Regions from separate parts of the Bradyrhizobium sp. USDA 3240 genome, predicted to be linked through region 2. Evidence: riboswitches for the same ligand, from Rfam matches in the RefSeq annotation. Region 2 holds a riboswitch; each other region holds the start of a gene.
The links. A riboswitch is a leader RNA that binds a small molecule or an ion and turns the genes downstream of it on or off. The one in region 2 is predicted to bind cobalamin.
Positions count from the first base shown of each region.

Region 1: linked by a shared signal. The riboswitch ahead of metE (5-methyltetrahydropteroyltriglutamate--homocysteine S-methyltransferase) and the one ahead of ACVIGA_RS36160 (DUF1636 family protein) in region 2 are both predicted to bind cobalamin.
Region 3: linked by a shared signal. The riboswitch ahead of ACVIGA_RS24375 (TonB-dependent receptor) and the one ahead of ACVIGA_RS36160 (DUF1636 family protein) in region 2 are both predicted to bind cobalamin.
Region 4: linked by a shared signal. The riboswitch ahead of ACVIGA_RS27770 (ribonucleotide reductase N-terminal alpha domain-containing protein) and the one ahead of ACVIGA_RS36160 (DUF1636 family protein) in region 2 are both predicted to bind cobalamin.

Region 1 covers NZ_JBSSGD010000002.1:5,823,335-5,827,159, forward strand. The annotation lists partial or broken gene metE (5-methyltetrahydropteroyltriglutamate--homocysteine S-methyltransferase) at 1-1,945, opposite strand, end outside; cobalamin riboswitch at 2,047-2,243, opposite strand; partial or broken gene ACVIGA_RS28155 (helix-turn-helix domain-containing protein) at 3,132-3,323, shown strand; gene ACVIGA_RS28160 (group II intron maturase-specific domain-containing protein) at 3,328-3,825, shown strand, end outside.
Region 2 covers NZ_JBSSGD010000002.1:7,558,144-7,561,968, reverse strand. The annotation lists gene cobN (cobaltochelatase subunit CobN) at 1-652, opposite strand, end outside; gene cobW (cobalamin biosynthesis protein CobW) at 652-1,686, opposite strand; gene ACVIGA_RS36160 (DUF1636 family protein) at 1,683-2,057, opposite strand; cobalamin riboswitch at 2,151-2,366, opposite strand; gene cobO (cob(I)yrinic acid a,c-diamide adenosyltransferase) at 2,403-3,056, shown strand; gene ACVIGA_RS36150 (cobyric acid synthase) at 3,071-3,825, shown strand, end outside.
Region 3 covers NZ_JBSSGD010000002.1:5,032,218-5,036,042, forward strand. The annotation lists gene ACVIGA_RS24375 (TonB-dependent receptor) at 1-2,105, opposite strand, end outside; cobalamin riboswitch at 2,216-2,413, opposite strand; gene ACVIGA_RS24380 (FecCD family ABC transporter permease) at 2,526-3,569, shown strand; gene ACVIGA_RS24385 (ABC transporter ATP-binding protein) at 3,566-3,825, shown strand, end outside.
Region 4 covers NZ_JBSSGD010000002.1:5,735,678-5,739,502, reverse strand. The annotation lists gene ACVIGA_RS27780 (ribonucleotide-diphosphate reductase subunit beta) at 1-307, opposite strand, end outside; partial or broken gene ACVIGA_RS27775 (ribonucleoside-diphosphate reductase subunit alpha) at 424-1,616, opposite strand; partial or broken gene ACVIGA_RS27770 (ribonucleotide reductase N-terminal alpha domain-containing protein) at 1,642-2,232, opposite strand; cobalamin riboswitch at 2,337-2,550, opposite strand; gene ACVIGA_RS27765 (hypothetical protein) at 3,231-3,428, shown strand; partial or broken gene ACVIGA_RS27760 (IS3 family transposase) at 3,524-3,825, shown strand, end outside.

The sequences.
Region 1 (3,825 bases), 1.7 Mb from region 2:
AGATGCGGAAGCAATCTCCAGCCCACTCGAGGTAAACGGTCCACTGCGCACGACGCAATGGCAAGCCTTCGCGTAGTGCAGCCTCATCGATCTGGATCACGGAAGCACCCGCATTCTCGAGATCTCTAACTTCATCTCGAATTGCGAGCGCAATCTGACGGCAGACTTCGCTTCGGGGAATATCCCCGCGAACAAACGACCAGTTCAAGATCGTTACTGGTCCGGTCAACATCGCCTTCATCGGCCTTTTGGTTAGTGACTGCGCATAGCGCCACCAGTCCACCGTGATCGGCTTCGGCCGCGAGACATCTCCAAACGGGATCGGCGGCCGGACACAGCGCGAGCCATAGGATTGCACCCAACCGTTTTTGGTAAATGCGAAGCCGGAGAGTTGCTCGCCGAAGTACTGCACCATGTCATTGCGCTCAAACTCGCCATGGACGAGCACGTCCAGACCGATGTCTTCCTGCCAACGTACGGCGCGCGCCGTCTCTTCCTTGAGGAACTTGTCGTATTGCTCGTCGCTCATCGCGCCTCGCGCATGCGCCGCCCGGGTATTACGGACCTCTGAGGTCTGAGGAAACGATCCGATGGTCGTGGTCGAGAACGCTGGAAGCCCGAAGCGCTTGCGTTGGATCTCGGCCCGACTGGCAAATGGGCTGGGCCGCCGGCGCATGGCCTGGTTGATCGCACTCAGCCGGACAACGACATTGGCATCTCGGATCTTCGGCGACGTCCCGCGGACGGCTGCGGCACACTCCGATTCCACAAGAGCTTTCGCAACATTCTGGTCGCCTGCGAGTGCCCGCGCCAAGGTCGCAAGCTCACGCATCTTCTGAACCGAGAAAGCAAGCCAGCTCTTGACGTCGGAGGCGAGCCCGGTCTCGAGTTCAACATCGACCGGCACATGAAGCAGCGAGCAGGATGGGGCGATCTGTACGCGGTCCTTACCAAGCTTCGCAATCGCGGAGGCCAGTCGCTGGCGGAACGCCGACAAATTCGATCGCCAAACATTCCGACCGTCTATGACGCCGAGCGACATGACGAGGTCACTCGCCACTCGCAATGATCTGGCTCAATAACTCTGGCGCGCGAACCAGATCGACGTGCAGCCCGGCAACAGGCAGGCGCAGGGCAGCGTCCAGATTGTCGCAGAGGCCACCGAAATAGCTTGCAACCATGATCTTGATGGCCGGCCCTTCCTGCGAGCCGGTCATAAGCATGTACCAAGGATTTTCGCGAACTCTCATCCAGATCAAGGACTAGGCAAGGTTCGTCGAATTGACCCCAATTTGCCCCGCGTTTGGCCAATTCCTTCAAAAGCTCAATATAGACCGGTATCAGGTCATCTAGCAGTGACAGTGGCTGGAACGCAGGATCGGCACTCTTGCCAAGCTTCAAGAATGTAACCGGCCCTTATCAGGACAGGGCGCGTCTGAAAGCCAAGGGCCTTGGCTTCCTCGTACTCCTCGATTGGTTTGCGAGAGGATAGTCTGAAAGTCTGCCCCGGGTGAAATTCCGGGACCATGTAATGGTAGTTGGTGTCGAACCATTTGGTCATCTCCTGCGCGGGTGCGCCATATCCACGCGACGGGTGACCGCAACTCCCATCCTGACCGTCGCATTGTGCCCCGCGTGCCATGGCGAAGTATGTCTTGAGCGAAATGGATCCGGCATTCGGCTCGTAGGCTTCTGGCATGGCACCAACCATGACACTGGTGTCGAGCACCTGGTCGTACAGTGAGAAATCGTTCGATGGGATCACGGTGACACCGAGAGACCTCTGGCGAGCCCAATTTGCGGCACGTAGGCCAGCTGCATCCTCGAGCAACTGCTGTTCGGCGATTTTTCCGGCCCAGTAAATTTCGAGCGCAACCTTGAGCTCTCGCCTTGGACCGATGCGTGGCGTTCCGAGTGTGGCAACCGGAAGAGAGAGAAGAGACATAGCGTTAACCCCATATTGGTGGCAAAGGCCATGGCGGACGCAGGCAGAAGAAGCCGCGCGAGCGACCGCTGCTTGGCGCACCACCGGGACACCCGCCGGTGGACGAAGATAGTGGCGGGGCAGGGCTCCTGGCTCGCGGCTCAGCGCTGCTATCCGGTCTTCCCGAAACCGTCAGGCTTCAGTGCCTTCGTTGGACAGCTCGCCACTCACAGTTGCGGGGACAGCGCCGGAATTGACACCGGCTTCCCTCTTAGCTCCGGCCTAATGAGACCGGAGAACCTCGACACCTTCAATTATCGGCAAAAGGGATATTCCGTCAACCTCGCGTCATGTTGCGATCTGCTAATGTGCCTAGCGGCATGCCCCCCGTTCATACTCGATGCAGAAGTCGCTCTACAATCACGGACATCGGATGACATCCCGAAAGTCCCTCCGCGTGGGCAGCGACAAATCCGAATACGCCGCCTTTGCACCGAGGACCACTTGGTCGAACAGACGGCTTTCATGCAAGCTGGCCCCGGTTCATCGCGCACGGCGCGCTGCGCTGCCTTCTCCAAGCAATCAACGATCCACCGAATAAGATAGCATACGCGGCGCGAGGTGGTTCTGTGATGCCAGCCATTTCTGGTAGGCGTCACTCGGACATTTTTTGGCGATACTGCCCAGGCAAGCATATCAACCAAACCAAGGAGACCGGCTCGCAATGAAAATGGCTGTTTGGAGTGCCCTCGGTGTCTTTGCTGTTGCCGTCTCGGCGGTCGGCCTGTTCGGGTTGATGGTAAGACCGCTCTTGAGTAACACCGCTCGACAGTTTCTCTCGAAACTATTGATCGGCTCAAGCCGAGGCTAGCACGGCTCGGCGCCTCTACCTGCTTGCGGAGGACAGGACTTGCGTCGAGGCCGCATCTTCCGGTCGATTGAAGAGCACGATATGCGCCGGCCGACACGAGCGATCGCGCATGCCAGCGAGTAAATGCCCGCCTGCTTAAAGCGTGCACTTCGGCGGCGTCTGTTCCAAACGCCCGGCGCTGATGGGCGGTTTCGTATCGTTGTGGGCCTTTGAGTGCCAAGCACATCTGCCTGGCGCTGCAACTAGAGCATTTCATTGCTTAACTGAATCGGAGGGAATTCCGGTTTTTGGCGGTTTATGATTCAAGATGCTGACTGGATTGGAGGCCAGCATCGCATGACCCGACCTCTTTCCCTGGATCTTCGCGAGCGTGTGGTGGCGTCGGTTTTAGCGGGCGAGAGCTGCCGATCTGTGGCGGAACGGTTTGGTGTTGCGGTCTCGTCGGTTGTGAAGTGGTCACAGCGGCAGCGGGCGACCGGCTCGGTTGCGCCTGGCAAGATGGGCGGTCACCGCAAGCCCGTGCTTGATCTGGATGGCGCGGACACATCCCGACCTCCCTTGGTGTCGGTATGCCGACGACGGACTGGTGCACTGCCGGACCGAGCAAGAAGCAGAGGCCATTAGGGCGGAGCTTCAGGCGAGGTTGGAGGTGTGCGGACTTCAGATGCACCCGACAAAGACGCAGATCGTCTATTGCATGGACAACAGGCGTCGGCGAACGTATCAGAGGGTCAAGTTTGACTTTCTCGGATATCAGTTCAGGCCGCGGCAGGTGGCAACGTCACAGCGGAAGGAATTCTTTTGTGGATACACCCCGGCGGTCAGTCCGACAGCTTTGAAGGCCATGCGAGCAACGATCCGAAGCGTGCACATTCCCCGGCAAACGCCGGGGACGCTGGCTGAGATTGCCCAACAGATCAATCCACTCCTCCGGGGGTGGATAGGTTATTATGGTCGGTTCAGCCGTTCAGCGCTGTTCTCTCTGGTCGACTACGTCAATCAGAAGCTGAAGGCGTGGATCATGCGAAAG
Region 2 (3,825 bases):
CATCGACCGGCGCGGTGTCGCCGGCCGCCAGATAGGAGCGATAGAAGGTCACCAGCACAAGCGGCCGGCCATTCGATGCCGGCAGTGCCGCGACGGCGCCGCGCCGCGAATCGTAGACGCCGATCTCGGGAAGATCGATCTCGCCGACGACCGGCCCGGCATAAAGGCCGGACGCCAGCGCCAGTTGCGCGATCACGGCCTGCGCGGCAACGGGGCCGCCCTTGTCGCACAGCAACTTCAGGCGGCGCAGCGTCGAGACCGGCAAGGTCGAGAATTCATCCAGCCGCAAATCGTCGCGGCCATCCGCCGGCAGCACGACCAGGGCGATGCCGCGCTCCTTCGCCAGCCGATGCACCGCGGCCAGGCCATATGACCAATAGGGTTCGCCGCCGATCAGCCGGACCAGGATGCCGCGCGCCTGCGACAGTGTGCGCTCGATATAGGTATCGACCGACAGCGGATGGCGCAGCTCCGCGAGATTGGCGAGCCGCAGCGACGGCAGCGCGGCGCGGCCCCGCCGCCAGCCGGCCGCGAACGCGGCGAGATCGCTGTCGGAAAACGACAAGACCACGAGATCGGCCGGATCCTGGCCGAGGTCCCTTGGTGTCGCGGTCTCCTCAAGGCCGCGGCTCTCGCGGAAGACGACGTGCATCAGACACCTAGTCGCGCCCTGATCGCAGCTTCATCGATATCGCCGTGTTCTCCGATCACGACGAGCTTCGACTGCCGCGGCCGCGCACCCCATGGCATGTCGAACTGATGCCTGACCCGCTCGCCGACCGATTGCACCAGCAACCGCATCGGCTTGCCTTCGACGGCGATGTAGCCCTTGGCGCGCAGCACGTTCTGCTCGCGCGCCAGCCCCTTGATCGACGCGATCAGCGCATCGACATCCCCGATCTCCGGAAGGTCGATCACCACGGAATTGAAGTCGTTGTGCTCGTGCTCGTCCTCACCGTCATGGTGGGACGGCCGGGACGCGAGGTCATCCTCTGCCGCCGCCTCAAGACCGAGGATCACGCGGGCATCGATCGCGCCGTCGACGATGGGCAACATCGGCACCTCGCGCGGCATCTCGGCCGCGATCAGCTCTTTGGCCGCTTTGATCCCCTCGGCTCCGGCGAGATCGGCCTTGGTCAGCAGCACGATATCAGCGCAGGCGATCTGGTCCTCGAACACTTCCGACAGCGGCGTCTCGTGATCGAGATTGTCGTCGGCCGCGCGCTGCGCATCCACCGCGGCCGGGTCAGGCGCAAACCGGCCCGCCGCAACGGCCTCCGCATCGGCCAGCGCGATCACGCCATCGACCGTGATCCGCGAACGGATCTCCGGCCAGTCGAATGCCTTCAGCAGCGGCTTCGGCAGCGCGAGGCCGGACGTCTCGATCACGATATGATCGGGCCTCACAGGGCGCGCGAGCAACTGCTCCATCGCCGGGATGAAATCGTCGGCGACGGTGCAGCAGATGCAGCCATTGGCGAGCTCGACGATGTTCTCGGTCGGACAATTAGCATCGGCGCACGACTTCAGGATGTCGCCGTCGACGCCTTCGCTGCCGAATTCGTTCACCAGCACCGCGAGCTTCTTGCCGTTGGCATTGCGGATCAGATGCTGGATCAGCGTCGTCTTGCCGGACCCGAGAAAGCCGGTCACGACGGTGACCGGAACCTTGGCGAGCGTGGTCATTCTGCGGCCTCCGGCACGACGGCGATGGGTGGAATGCGGGCAAGCGATTGCTTGCGGAAGATTTCGGGACGGCTGCGCCACGGCACGATGCCGTCAGGCGCCGACGCATAGGCGGTGGCTCCTGCGATCACATCCTTGGCATGATCAGCGGACAGGCGGCCATAGACATAGGACCACCGCCCCGGCGCGCTGAGCGCGACCGAGCAGCCCTGGCTGCAGGCCGACAGGCATTCGACGGGAACCAGATTGACGTCATCGGGCACGCCGGCCTCAACAAGCGCGGCATGCAGGCGCGCACCGGGCGCGGTCTCACCTTCCGCGAGCGTCTGGCCCGCGCGACAGGTGATGCAGACATGAAGTGTAACGCTCATCGCCCTTCCTGGATTGACTGCGGGAAGCGATGAGGCACACGAACCTGACGTGAACAGGTTCGTTCCCCGTCGCGGAACACCCCGTCCGCCGGTCTCAAACACATCGCGTCGGCAGGTCTCCCGGCTTGCGGAGTAGGATTTCTCCCTTGATGCCCACCTTCCCGACTCCATCAGGGAATCAGTGGCTTGGGCATCTCTCCGGTCACGGTCGCGGGGGCGGCTGCGCTTTGGGCAAACCCAGCGGTCTGAGCCCTATCGCATTCCCTCTTCGCCTGTCGTAGGACAGGAACCAACGCGGGGGCACCATTCGTCCTAGCCCCGCACTTGTCAAGCCGAAGGAACGTGATGATTTCTGATGGAAACGACGCTGAGGACGGCGCCGTCGGCACCGACCCCTCGCTGGATGCGCGCCACGCGGCCAAGATGGCGAAAAAGAAGGTCGCCCGCGACAAGATCATGGCGACCAAGAGTGGTGAAAAGGGCCTGGTCATCGTTCATACCGGCGCCGGCAAAGGAAAATCCTCCTCCGCCTTCGGCATGATCGTGCGCTGTGTGGCGCACGGCTTTCCCTGCGCCGTGGTGCAATTCATCAAGGGCGCCTGGGATACCGGCGAGCGCCGCCTGCTTACCGGACATTTCGGCGATCTCTGCCAATTCCACGCCATGGGCGAAGGTTTCACCTGGGAGACGCAGGATCGCGCCCGCGACATCGCGGCAGCGCAGGCCGGCTGGGAAAAAGCCAAGCAGCTGATCGCGGATCCGAGCCTGCGCATGGTCGTGCTCGACGAGATCAACATCGCGCTTCGCTACGATTATCTGGCGATCGCCGATGTCGTCGACTTTCTGACGACGTCGAAGCCGCCGATGACGCATGTCGTGCTCACCGGACGCAACGCCAAGGACGAATTGATCGAAATCGCCGATCTCGTCACCGAGATGACGCTGGTGAAGCACCCCTTCCGCTCCGGCATCAAGGCGCAGCCGGGCGTCGAGTTCTGATGCGATAATCAATCATGGCGCGCGCATTGATGATCCAGGGAGCCGGCTCGGACGTGGGCAAATCGCTCATCGTCGCAGGCCTCGCGCGTGCAGCCAAACGGCGCGGCCTGCGCGTGCTGCCGTTCAAGCCGCAGAACATGTCCAACAATGCCGCCGTGACCGTCGACGGCGGCGAGATCGGGCGTGCGCAGGCACTGCAGGCGCTCGCCGCCGGCGTCGAGCCGCACACCGACATGAACCCGGTGCTGCTGAAGCCGGAAACCGACGTCGGCGCCCAGGTCATCGTGCACGGCAAGCGGATCGCGACCGCCCGCGCACGCGAATATGCCGGCATGAAGCCGTCGCTGATGGGCGCAGTGCTGGAGAGTTTTGGGCGCCTGAAGGCGCGCGCCGACCTCGTGCTGGTCGAGGGCGCCGGCAGCCCCGCCGAGGTCAATCTGCGCAAGTCCGATATCGCCAATATGGGCTTTGCGCGCAGGGCCGACGTGCCCGTGGTGCTGGTCGGCGACATCGACCGCGGCGGCGTGATCGCGCAACTCGTCGGCATCAAGACGGTGATCGACCCTGAAGATGCCGCGATGATCCAGGGTTTTGTCATCAACAAATTCCGCGGCGATCCGACGCTATTCGACGACGGCTACCGCCTGATCGAAGCCCGCACCGCGTGGCGCGGCTTTGGCGTGCTGCCCTGGTTCGCCCGTGCCGGCGAGCTTCCGGCTGAAGACGCGCTCGGGCTCGGCGAGGCACGCAAGCCCGGTCAGTGCAGAAT
Region 3 (3,825 bases), 2.5 Mb from region 2:
CTGAGCTTGAGATCGGCAGTGGCGTTGCCGGGAATCCGGCTCTGGGTGTTGGCCTGGTCGTTGTCCATGATTCGCGAGCTCCAGGCCCGCACCGTGGCGTCGAACACCAGATAGTTCTGCCAGATATTCCAGGTCACGCCGAGATTGCCGGTGTAGCGCGACACCAGCGGCACGTCGTTGCCGGCCCAGATGCCTTCGCGGAACACCGCACGGGTGATCGCCATGCCGCCGCGCAGGGTGACGCTGTCGCTGACCTTGAGCGAGGCGCTGGTCTCCGAGCCGTAGCGGCGGGTGGGGTCGAGGTTGGTGTTGTAGAACAGCACCGGGTTGAAATGGATCTCGTTCTCGAGATCCATCAGATAGATGCTGGTCTGGACCTGAAACAAGTTGGTCTTGACCCGGAAGCCGCCCTCGACGTCCTGCGACGTCTGGGTCTTGAGCTGGAAGTTCTGCGGGATCGGGGCGAAGGTCAGCGGGTCGAATGACGGACCCGATGCGACGCGCTCGTCGACATCGGGTGTGCGGAATGCGCGCGCGGCGCGGCCGAACACCGAGAAGGTGTCGGTGAAGCGATGCTCGGCGCCGACATGCAGCGCGTATTGGGTCTCGTTGCTGTCGAGCGGCGCCGCCTGCGTGTCGAACGCAAACGGTGCGTTCGGATCGTAGCGATCGCGTGCCGAGACGCTGGTATTCTGGACGCGCGCCCCGTAGGAGAAGTCGGTCGTCGGCAATAGGCCCAGCGTGTGCTGCCAGTAGCCGGCTACGGTCTGCTGCTCGATATTGTAGATGTGGGTGGGATCGACGCCCTGATAGGCGCCGCGTGCTTCGCGGAACGTCGAATCGTAGTAGTCGATACCGGTCAGGATCGTCGACGGCATGCCCAGCATCACGTTCTTGACGCTGAGCCGCGGCGTGATCGACCAGGTCTGTAGCGCGGCGTCATTGTAGGTCGAGGCGAAGCTGATGGTCGGCACGGTGCCGAAGAAGCCGCTTTGCGTCTCGCGCTGCCGCCAGCCGCCGTCGACGATGAGGTCGACGCCATTCATCAGCGTCTTGGTAAAGCCGGTGGTGACGCTGGCGGTCTGCTGGTTGGCATAGTCGAAGGGCGTCGCCGCGCCGCGGCGATCGGTGAGCAGTTCGTTGACGCCGATCGACGGATCGACCAGCCGTCCGCCGGGCAGGCCGAGCTTCTGGTCGCTGCCGGTGACGGTGAGGAAGGCGGTGAGATCGGACGTGGTATAATTGACGTTGCCGACGGCGTTGCGCTGGTCGAGCGCGTTATTGACACGGTAGCCGTCGGACTTGATGCCGTTGCCGTAGAACGAGGTCGACCATGGGCCGGAATTGAGCGCCGCGGACACCGCGGCCATGCGGGTGCTGAACGAGCCGAAGCCGCCTTCGGCGCGTATCGTCGCCGGCGGACCGCCGGCGCCGGTCTTGGTAATGATGTTGACCACGCCACCCACCGCGTTGTCGCCATAGAGCACCGCACCGCTGTTGCCGCGCGTGATCTCGATGCGCGCGATCGAATCGAGCGGAATCGTCGTGAGATCGAAGCCGGCCTTGTCGACGTCGTTGAGGCGTCGGCCGTTGAGCAGGAACAAGGTGTTGTCGGAGGCGAATGCGCCGAAGCCGCGCAGGTCGACCGAGGTCTTGGCGCCGTTCGGCCCGCCGTAAAGCGTTTGCAGCTGGACGCCCGGCACCTGCGCGAGAATCTCGGGCAGCGACTGCACCGGCGAATGCGCGATGTCGTCGGCCGTGATCACGGTCGAGGAGGAGCCGACAATGCCCGCGAACTGCCGGCCGCCGCCGGTGCCGCCCGTTCCGTTGGCGGTGCCGGTCCCCGTCGTGTTCGATCCTGCTCCGCTGCCCACATTGTTGCCTTGGGCGGTGCCCGGCGCCAGGCGACGCGGCGCCGGCGCTTCGTCGGCGGCCGGCTTGGCGCGCGTGAAATTCTGGTCGCTTGGCTTGGTGATTTCGACGGCCGGTAGCTGATCGGGCGAGGGTGCCTGCTGTGCCCGTGCGGTCGAGAGAACGATTGCCGGCGCGATCATCGTCGACGCGAGCAGAAGCGCGCGGCGCCGGAAGGACGAGTTGGAGAACATCTAGGTGAGACCTCGGTAACGTCAGTGGCACGTCACCGCGAAACCAGTCTCACCATGCGCTCTCGCATCAGGTGAAGCTCATGCCTGTACTCCCCGACCGGCATCTTCGCGTGTGACCACGGCTGACGGCAGGTCTCCTGGCTCGCGGGTCGTTACCCTTCGTCGCCTTCCCAGGACCGAGATTCCCAGTGGCCTGTGACGAAGGATTCACCGCATACAGTTGCGGGGGCAGCCGCGGCATTGGGGAAGTTTCCCCGCACCGCATTCCCTTTTCATCTCATGAAAGAACCGTCATGTTCATCTAGGGTTCGGCCCGGCAGCAATGTCAACCCGGCGGACGTCGGGCAGCGGTCGCACGGCTACGGTTTTTGGCGGGTGTCGCTTGCCTGCCACGGCGATCGCTGTAAGAGCATGGATCCAATGAGCGTGCAGGATTTTACCTTGGCGGCCGAGGTCGCGGCGCGGCGCCGGTGGGGCGCCATCGCGGCGCTGCTCGCGCTCGTGGTCCTGCTGCTGGTGCTCTCGCTCGGCATCGGGCCGGTGCGGCTGTCGCCGCTTGCGGTGATCGAGGCGCTGTTCGGCGGCGGCAGCGACGTGGCGCAGGTGATCGTGCGCGAGATCCGGTTGCCGCGCACCATTCTGGCGTTCGCGATCGGCGGTATTCTCGGGCTATCAGGCGCGGCGCTGCAGGGCCTGCTGCGCAATCCGCTGGCCTCGCCGTCGCTGTTCGGCGCGCCGCAATCGGCGGCATTCGGCGCGGTGCTGGTGATCGCGCTCGGCCTCGCCGATGTGCGGTCCTACGCGCTGCCGGTGGTGGCGATCATCGCCGCGTTTGGCTCGGTGTTCGCGCTGCTCGCAATCGCCGGCCGCAATGCCGGGCTGCTGATCCTGATCCTCGCCGGGCTTGCGATCTCGAGCTTTGCGGGAGCTGCAACCGCGCTGGTGATGAACCTCTCCAGCAATCCGTTCGTGGTGCTGGAGATCGCATTCTGGCTGCTCGGCTCGCTGGAGGACCGCAGCTTCCAGCACGTGGCGCTGGCGCTGCCCTTCATCGTCGTGGGTGCGGTCATCCTGCTCAGCCAGGCGAACGTGTTCCGCGCGCTGACGCTCGGCGAGGAGGCGGCGCAGAGCCTCGGCGTCGATGTCGGGCGGCTAAGGTTGCTCGTGATCACGGGCGTTGCGCTCGGCGTCGGCGGTGCGGTCGCCGTCACGGGCACGATCGGCTTCATCGGTCTCGTCGCACCGCACCTGATGCGCCCCCTGATCGGTCACGATCCGGCACGGCTGCTGGTGCCGAGCGCGCTCACCGGTTCGGCGCTGCTGCTCGCCGCCGATATCGCGGTGCGCATCATCCCCTCGAGCTCGGACATCAAGGTCGGCGTGCTGACCTCAATCATCGGCGTGCCGTTCTTCCTGTATCTGATCATGCGCGAACGCCGCGCGCTCGGCGGAGGCGTGGCATGACGCTGCTCGCCGCCACTGCGCTCAATACCTCGCTCGGCAGCCGCAAGGTGCTGCACGATGTTTCGCTGTCGCTGGAGGCCGGCCATCTGGTCGCGCTGGTTGGCCCCAACGGCGCCGGCAAGACCACGCTGCTGCGCGCGCTCGCTGGACTAATTCCATCCGATGGCGACATCAGGATCGGCGGCGACGCGCTGGCGTCGCTGCCGCTCCGCGAACGGGCGAAACGTTTCGCCTATTTGCCGCAGGGGCACATGGT
Region 4 (3,825 bases), 1.8 Mb from region 2:
GGAAAATCGGGATGTATCGCTTGAGATAATTGTCACCGACCTCGATGTCCGACTGAGTAAAGAAGCGAAAGATCTGGGTGAGCAGCGCGCGCTCGCTGGCGGTGACGCGGTACGACGCCCAGTCCTTGAGGTCGTTGCCGAGCGGCACCTCCTCGGCCATCCAATGCGTCTGCTGCTGACGCTTCCAGAACTCGTAGGCCCAAGCGTAGCGATCAACGTCATAGCTGCCCATCGAGTCAAGGAGACCAACGCGTCCCTTGCCGATCAGCGTGCGCGGATCGACAGACGAGAGATCGATCATTGACATGCGAGGCACTCCTCATAATCGGTGCGCTGCGCAGGCGGCTGCCGCGGCGCGGCCTCGTCATCGTCGACGATCTTGCCGGCGAACGCCGCGCGCGAGATCGATTTTGAACGGCAGTACTAAAGGCTCTTCACCCCACGCTTCCACGCCGTCCAGTGCAGCATGTGGAGATCCCACTTATCGACCTCGGCCGGCAGATAGAGGTTGATTGACTGACTCTGGCAGATGAATGCGGCCCGGTCGCCTGCAAGCTCGACGATCCAGCGCTGGTCGACCTCGAAGGCGGTGCGAAACACCGCTTTCTCGTGTTCCGACAGAATGTCGAGATGGGCGACCGAACCCTCCTGCGCAATGATCGACTGCCAGGTCACCGGGGTGTCGGCGCCCTTGGCGATCAGTACCCTGGTCAGATGAGGATTACGTACCGAGATGGCACCAGACAACGTCTTGTGGGTGTAGATGTTGGCCGGGATCGGCTCGATGCATGCGCTGGTGCCGCCGCAGATGATGCTGATCGAAGCAGTCGGCGCGATCGCGATCTTCTGGCTGAAGCGCTCCATCACGCCACGTTCCAGGGCGTCCGGGCACGGGCCACGCTCGCGAGCAAGGGCGACGGATGCCGCGTCGGCATCACCCCGGATCTTCCGAAACATCTTTAGATTGAATGATTTCGCCAAGCCACTCACCATTGGAATGCCATTCGCCTGGAGGAACGAGTGGAAGCCCATGACGCCAAGTCCGACCGACCGCTCGCGCAGGGCGGCGTAGCGGGCCCGCTTCATACCCTCCGGCGCCGTCGTGATGAAGTGGGTGAGCACGTTGTCGAGGAAGCGCATGACGTCCTCGATGAAGCCGGGTTCCTCATTCCATTGGTCCCAAGTCTCGAGGTTGAGCGATGACAGACAGCACACCGCGGTGCGCTCCTCGCCGCGATGGTCGATGCCGGTCTCTCGCTGCACAGGTTGGAGGTCGAGACCTTGAGACCGAGCTCGCGCTGGTGCTTGGGAAACGCGCGATTCACAGTGTCGATGAACAAGAGATAAGGCTCGCCTGTCTGCAACCGGTTCTCAAGAATGCGTTGCCATAGCTGTCGCGCGTCGATCTCGCGGACGACCTCGTTCGTCTTCGGGCTGCGCAGAGCGAACGCGGTGCCGGCGCCCACGGCACGCATGAACTCGTCGGTGAGGTTGATGCCGTGATGCAGGTTGAGGCTCTTGCGGTTGAAGTCGCCGGACGCCTTGCGGATCTCGAGAAACTCCTCGATCTCGGGATGCTGGATATCGAGATAGACCGCCGCCGAGCCGCGCCGCAACGAGCCCTGGCTTGATCGCCAGCGTCAGGCCGTCCATGACGTGGATGAACGGGATGACGCCTGAGCTGACGCCGCCCTTCACCTTCTCTCCGATCGAGCGAACATTGCCCCAGTACGTACCGATACCGCCCCCGTTGGAGGCAAGCCACACGTTTTCGTCCCAGGTGCCAACGATGCCTTCGAGCGCGTCCGACACCGAGTTAAGGAAGCACGAGATTTGCAGGCCGCGCGTGGTGCCGCCATTGGACAGCACCGGCGTGGCTGGCATGAACCACAGCCGAGACATCGCGTCATAGAGACGTTGGGCGTGCGCAACATCGTCCGCGAAGGCACAGGACACCCGCGCGAACATGTCCTGGACGCTTTCGCCGACGAGCAGATAACGATCGGTCAGCGTTAGCTTGCCGAACGCGGTCAGCAGGCCGTCGCGCGATCGATCGAGCGTGAGATCGGACGGCTTTGGCAATGGCGCGAGAGGCCGCGGCAGCGGAGGCGATGACGGCGGCGGCACAACACACCGCTGAGGCGCGGCAGACTTTGGCCGCGCCGGCCACGGCCGCACACTCGGCCACTCAATTAGATGACCATGCTGATTGAAATCGTAAGACGGCGACATCGGCAACCCCGCGATGTTAGGGGGTGAAGCCACGCGCACGACTTGCGAGGAGACGGGTCAAACGTCCCAGGCTGCAAGCGACGCACGGGGCACCCCGCCCGAGGACGTTCTATTCTGTCGCGGCAGGTCTCCTGGCTCGCGGGTCGCTGCGGCTGTCGGCCTTCCCGGTGCTGTCGCGGCCAGTGACCATTATGACAACCGCTCGCCGCTTACAGTTGCGGGGGCAGCCCCGGAATAGCCGTTACCGGCGCACCGGGTTCTCTCTTAGCTTCCACCCTACTAGATGCAGAATGGAAGACCGTGGCAGATCTACATACAGACGCCGCGCGTCGAGATTCGTCAAGGCTTGTGGCAGGGGAGTCGAGACGCAGGACGCCACGTCCGCTCCGGGTCCGGGCCCGCAACGCTGTGTTCGAGCAAATGCCCCCCCTGCTTCGGCCCATTCCGTGAAAAGAGTGGCAGCATTTTGATTTCGATGCTCCGTCGCGATGACGGGTGCCTATGCGAGTCCGCGTTGGATAGGAATCCGTTCGGCGAAGGTTCTGGGCGATGCTGGCGAGGGATAATCTCGTGACGCGCGACGTTTGGCTTGCAATTCAAAGCGGTCGAGAATGCGATCGAGCTGCGCCAGCAAGGTGTTGCTCTTCTTGTGGAACTGGCGTGAGGTGCGTCCCTGCCATGATCGTGCGATCTCGGTGGCTTGCCGCGCGCGCCAGATCGAGCGCGATAGCTCCACAAATGCTTGTGGTACCACTGAGCCTTCAACGCGCAACAGTCGCCGTCGCGCTTGCTGACGTGGCCAAGTGTTTTGGCGCCATGATTTACCAGAGCTCCGATCGCAGTAATGACCGTGCCGGCACAACGGTTGTCCTCACTTGCGTGGTCATGGATGAAGCCGCCAAGGAGGCTCGATCTTAGTCAGCTTTTCGCAAGCTGTCCCTGCTAGCATGAAGCGGATAGGTCATCTCGCGGCGACGCCGCTATCCGGGTGTTACGACATGAACGCAGCCGATATTAATGCAACAGCGCCGCAGGTTGGCGCCCCCTCCGACACCGCCGAGAGCGGCGGCGATGACACGCGTGCAGCGCTACTGCGCCGAGCATTCGAAAAGGCTCTCGTTTCCGTCGCCACGCAAGTCATAAGCGATTCCCAGTCGGATATGGATGAGGCCATGAGCGAGCTTGATGATGGGTGAGCCGATGCTCGGCGCCACATAGAGATACAGCCCGCTGAGCTGCTGCCGGTTTGATGGACACCGAGATTAGGTGTTTCATGAAGCCGGAGGTGGCGATGAAAAGACGGAAGTTCAGCCGCGAGTTCAAGGTCGAGGCGGTCAAGCTGGTGCGGGACCGTGGGGTGTCGGTGGCGCAAGCCGGCCGTGACCTGGATGTTCATGAGAATGTTCTCCGCAAATGGGTGAAGGAGTTGGGCTCCGACCCGGCGCAAGCCTTTCCCGGCTACGGGCAGATGAAGCCGGAGCAGCAGGAGATCGAGCGGCTGCGCCGTGAGGTCGCCAAGCTGAAGGCCGAGTGGGATATCCTAAAAAAGGCCGCAGCCTACTTCGCGAAGGAAGCGACATGAAGTTCGCCTTC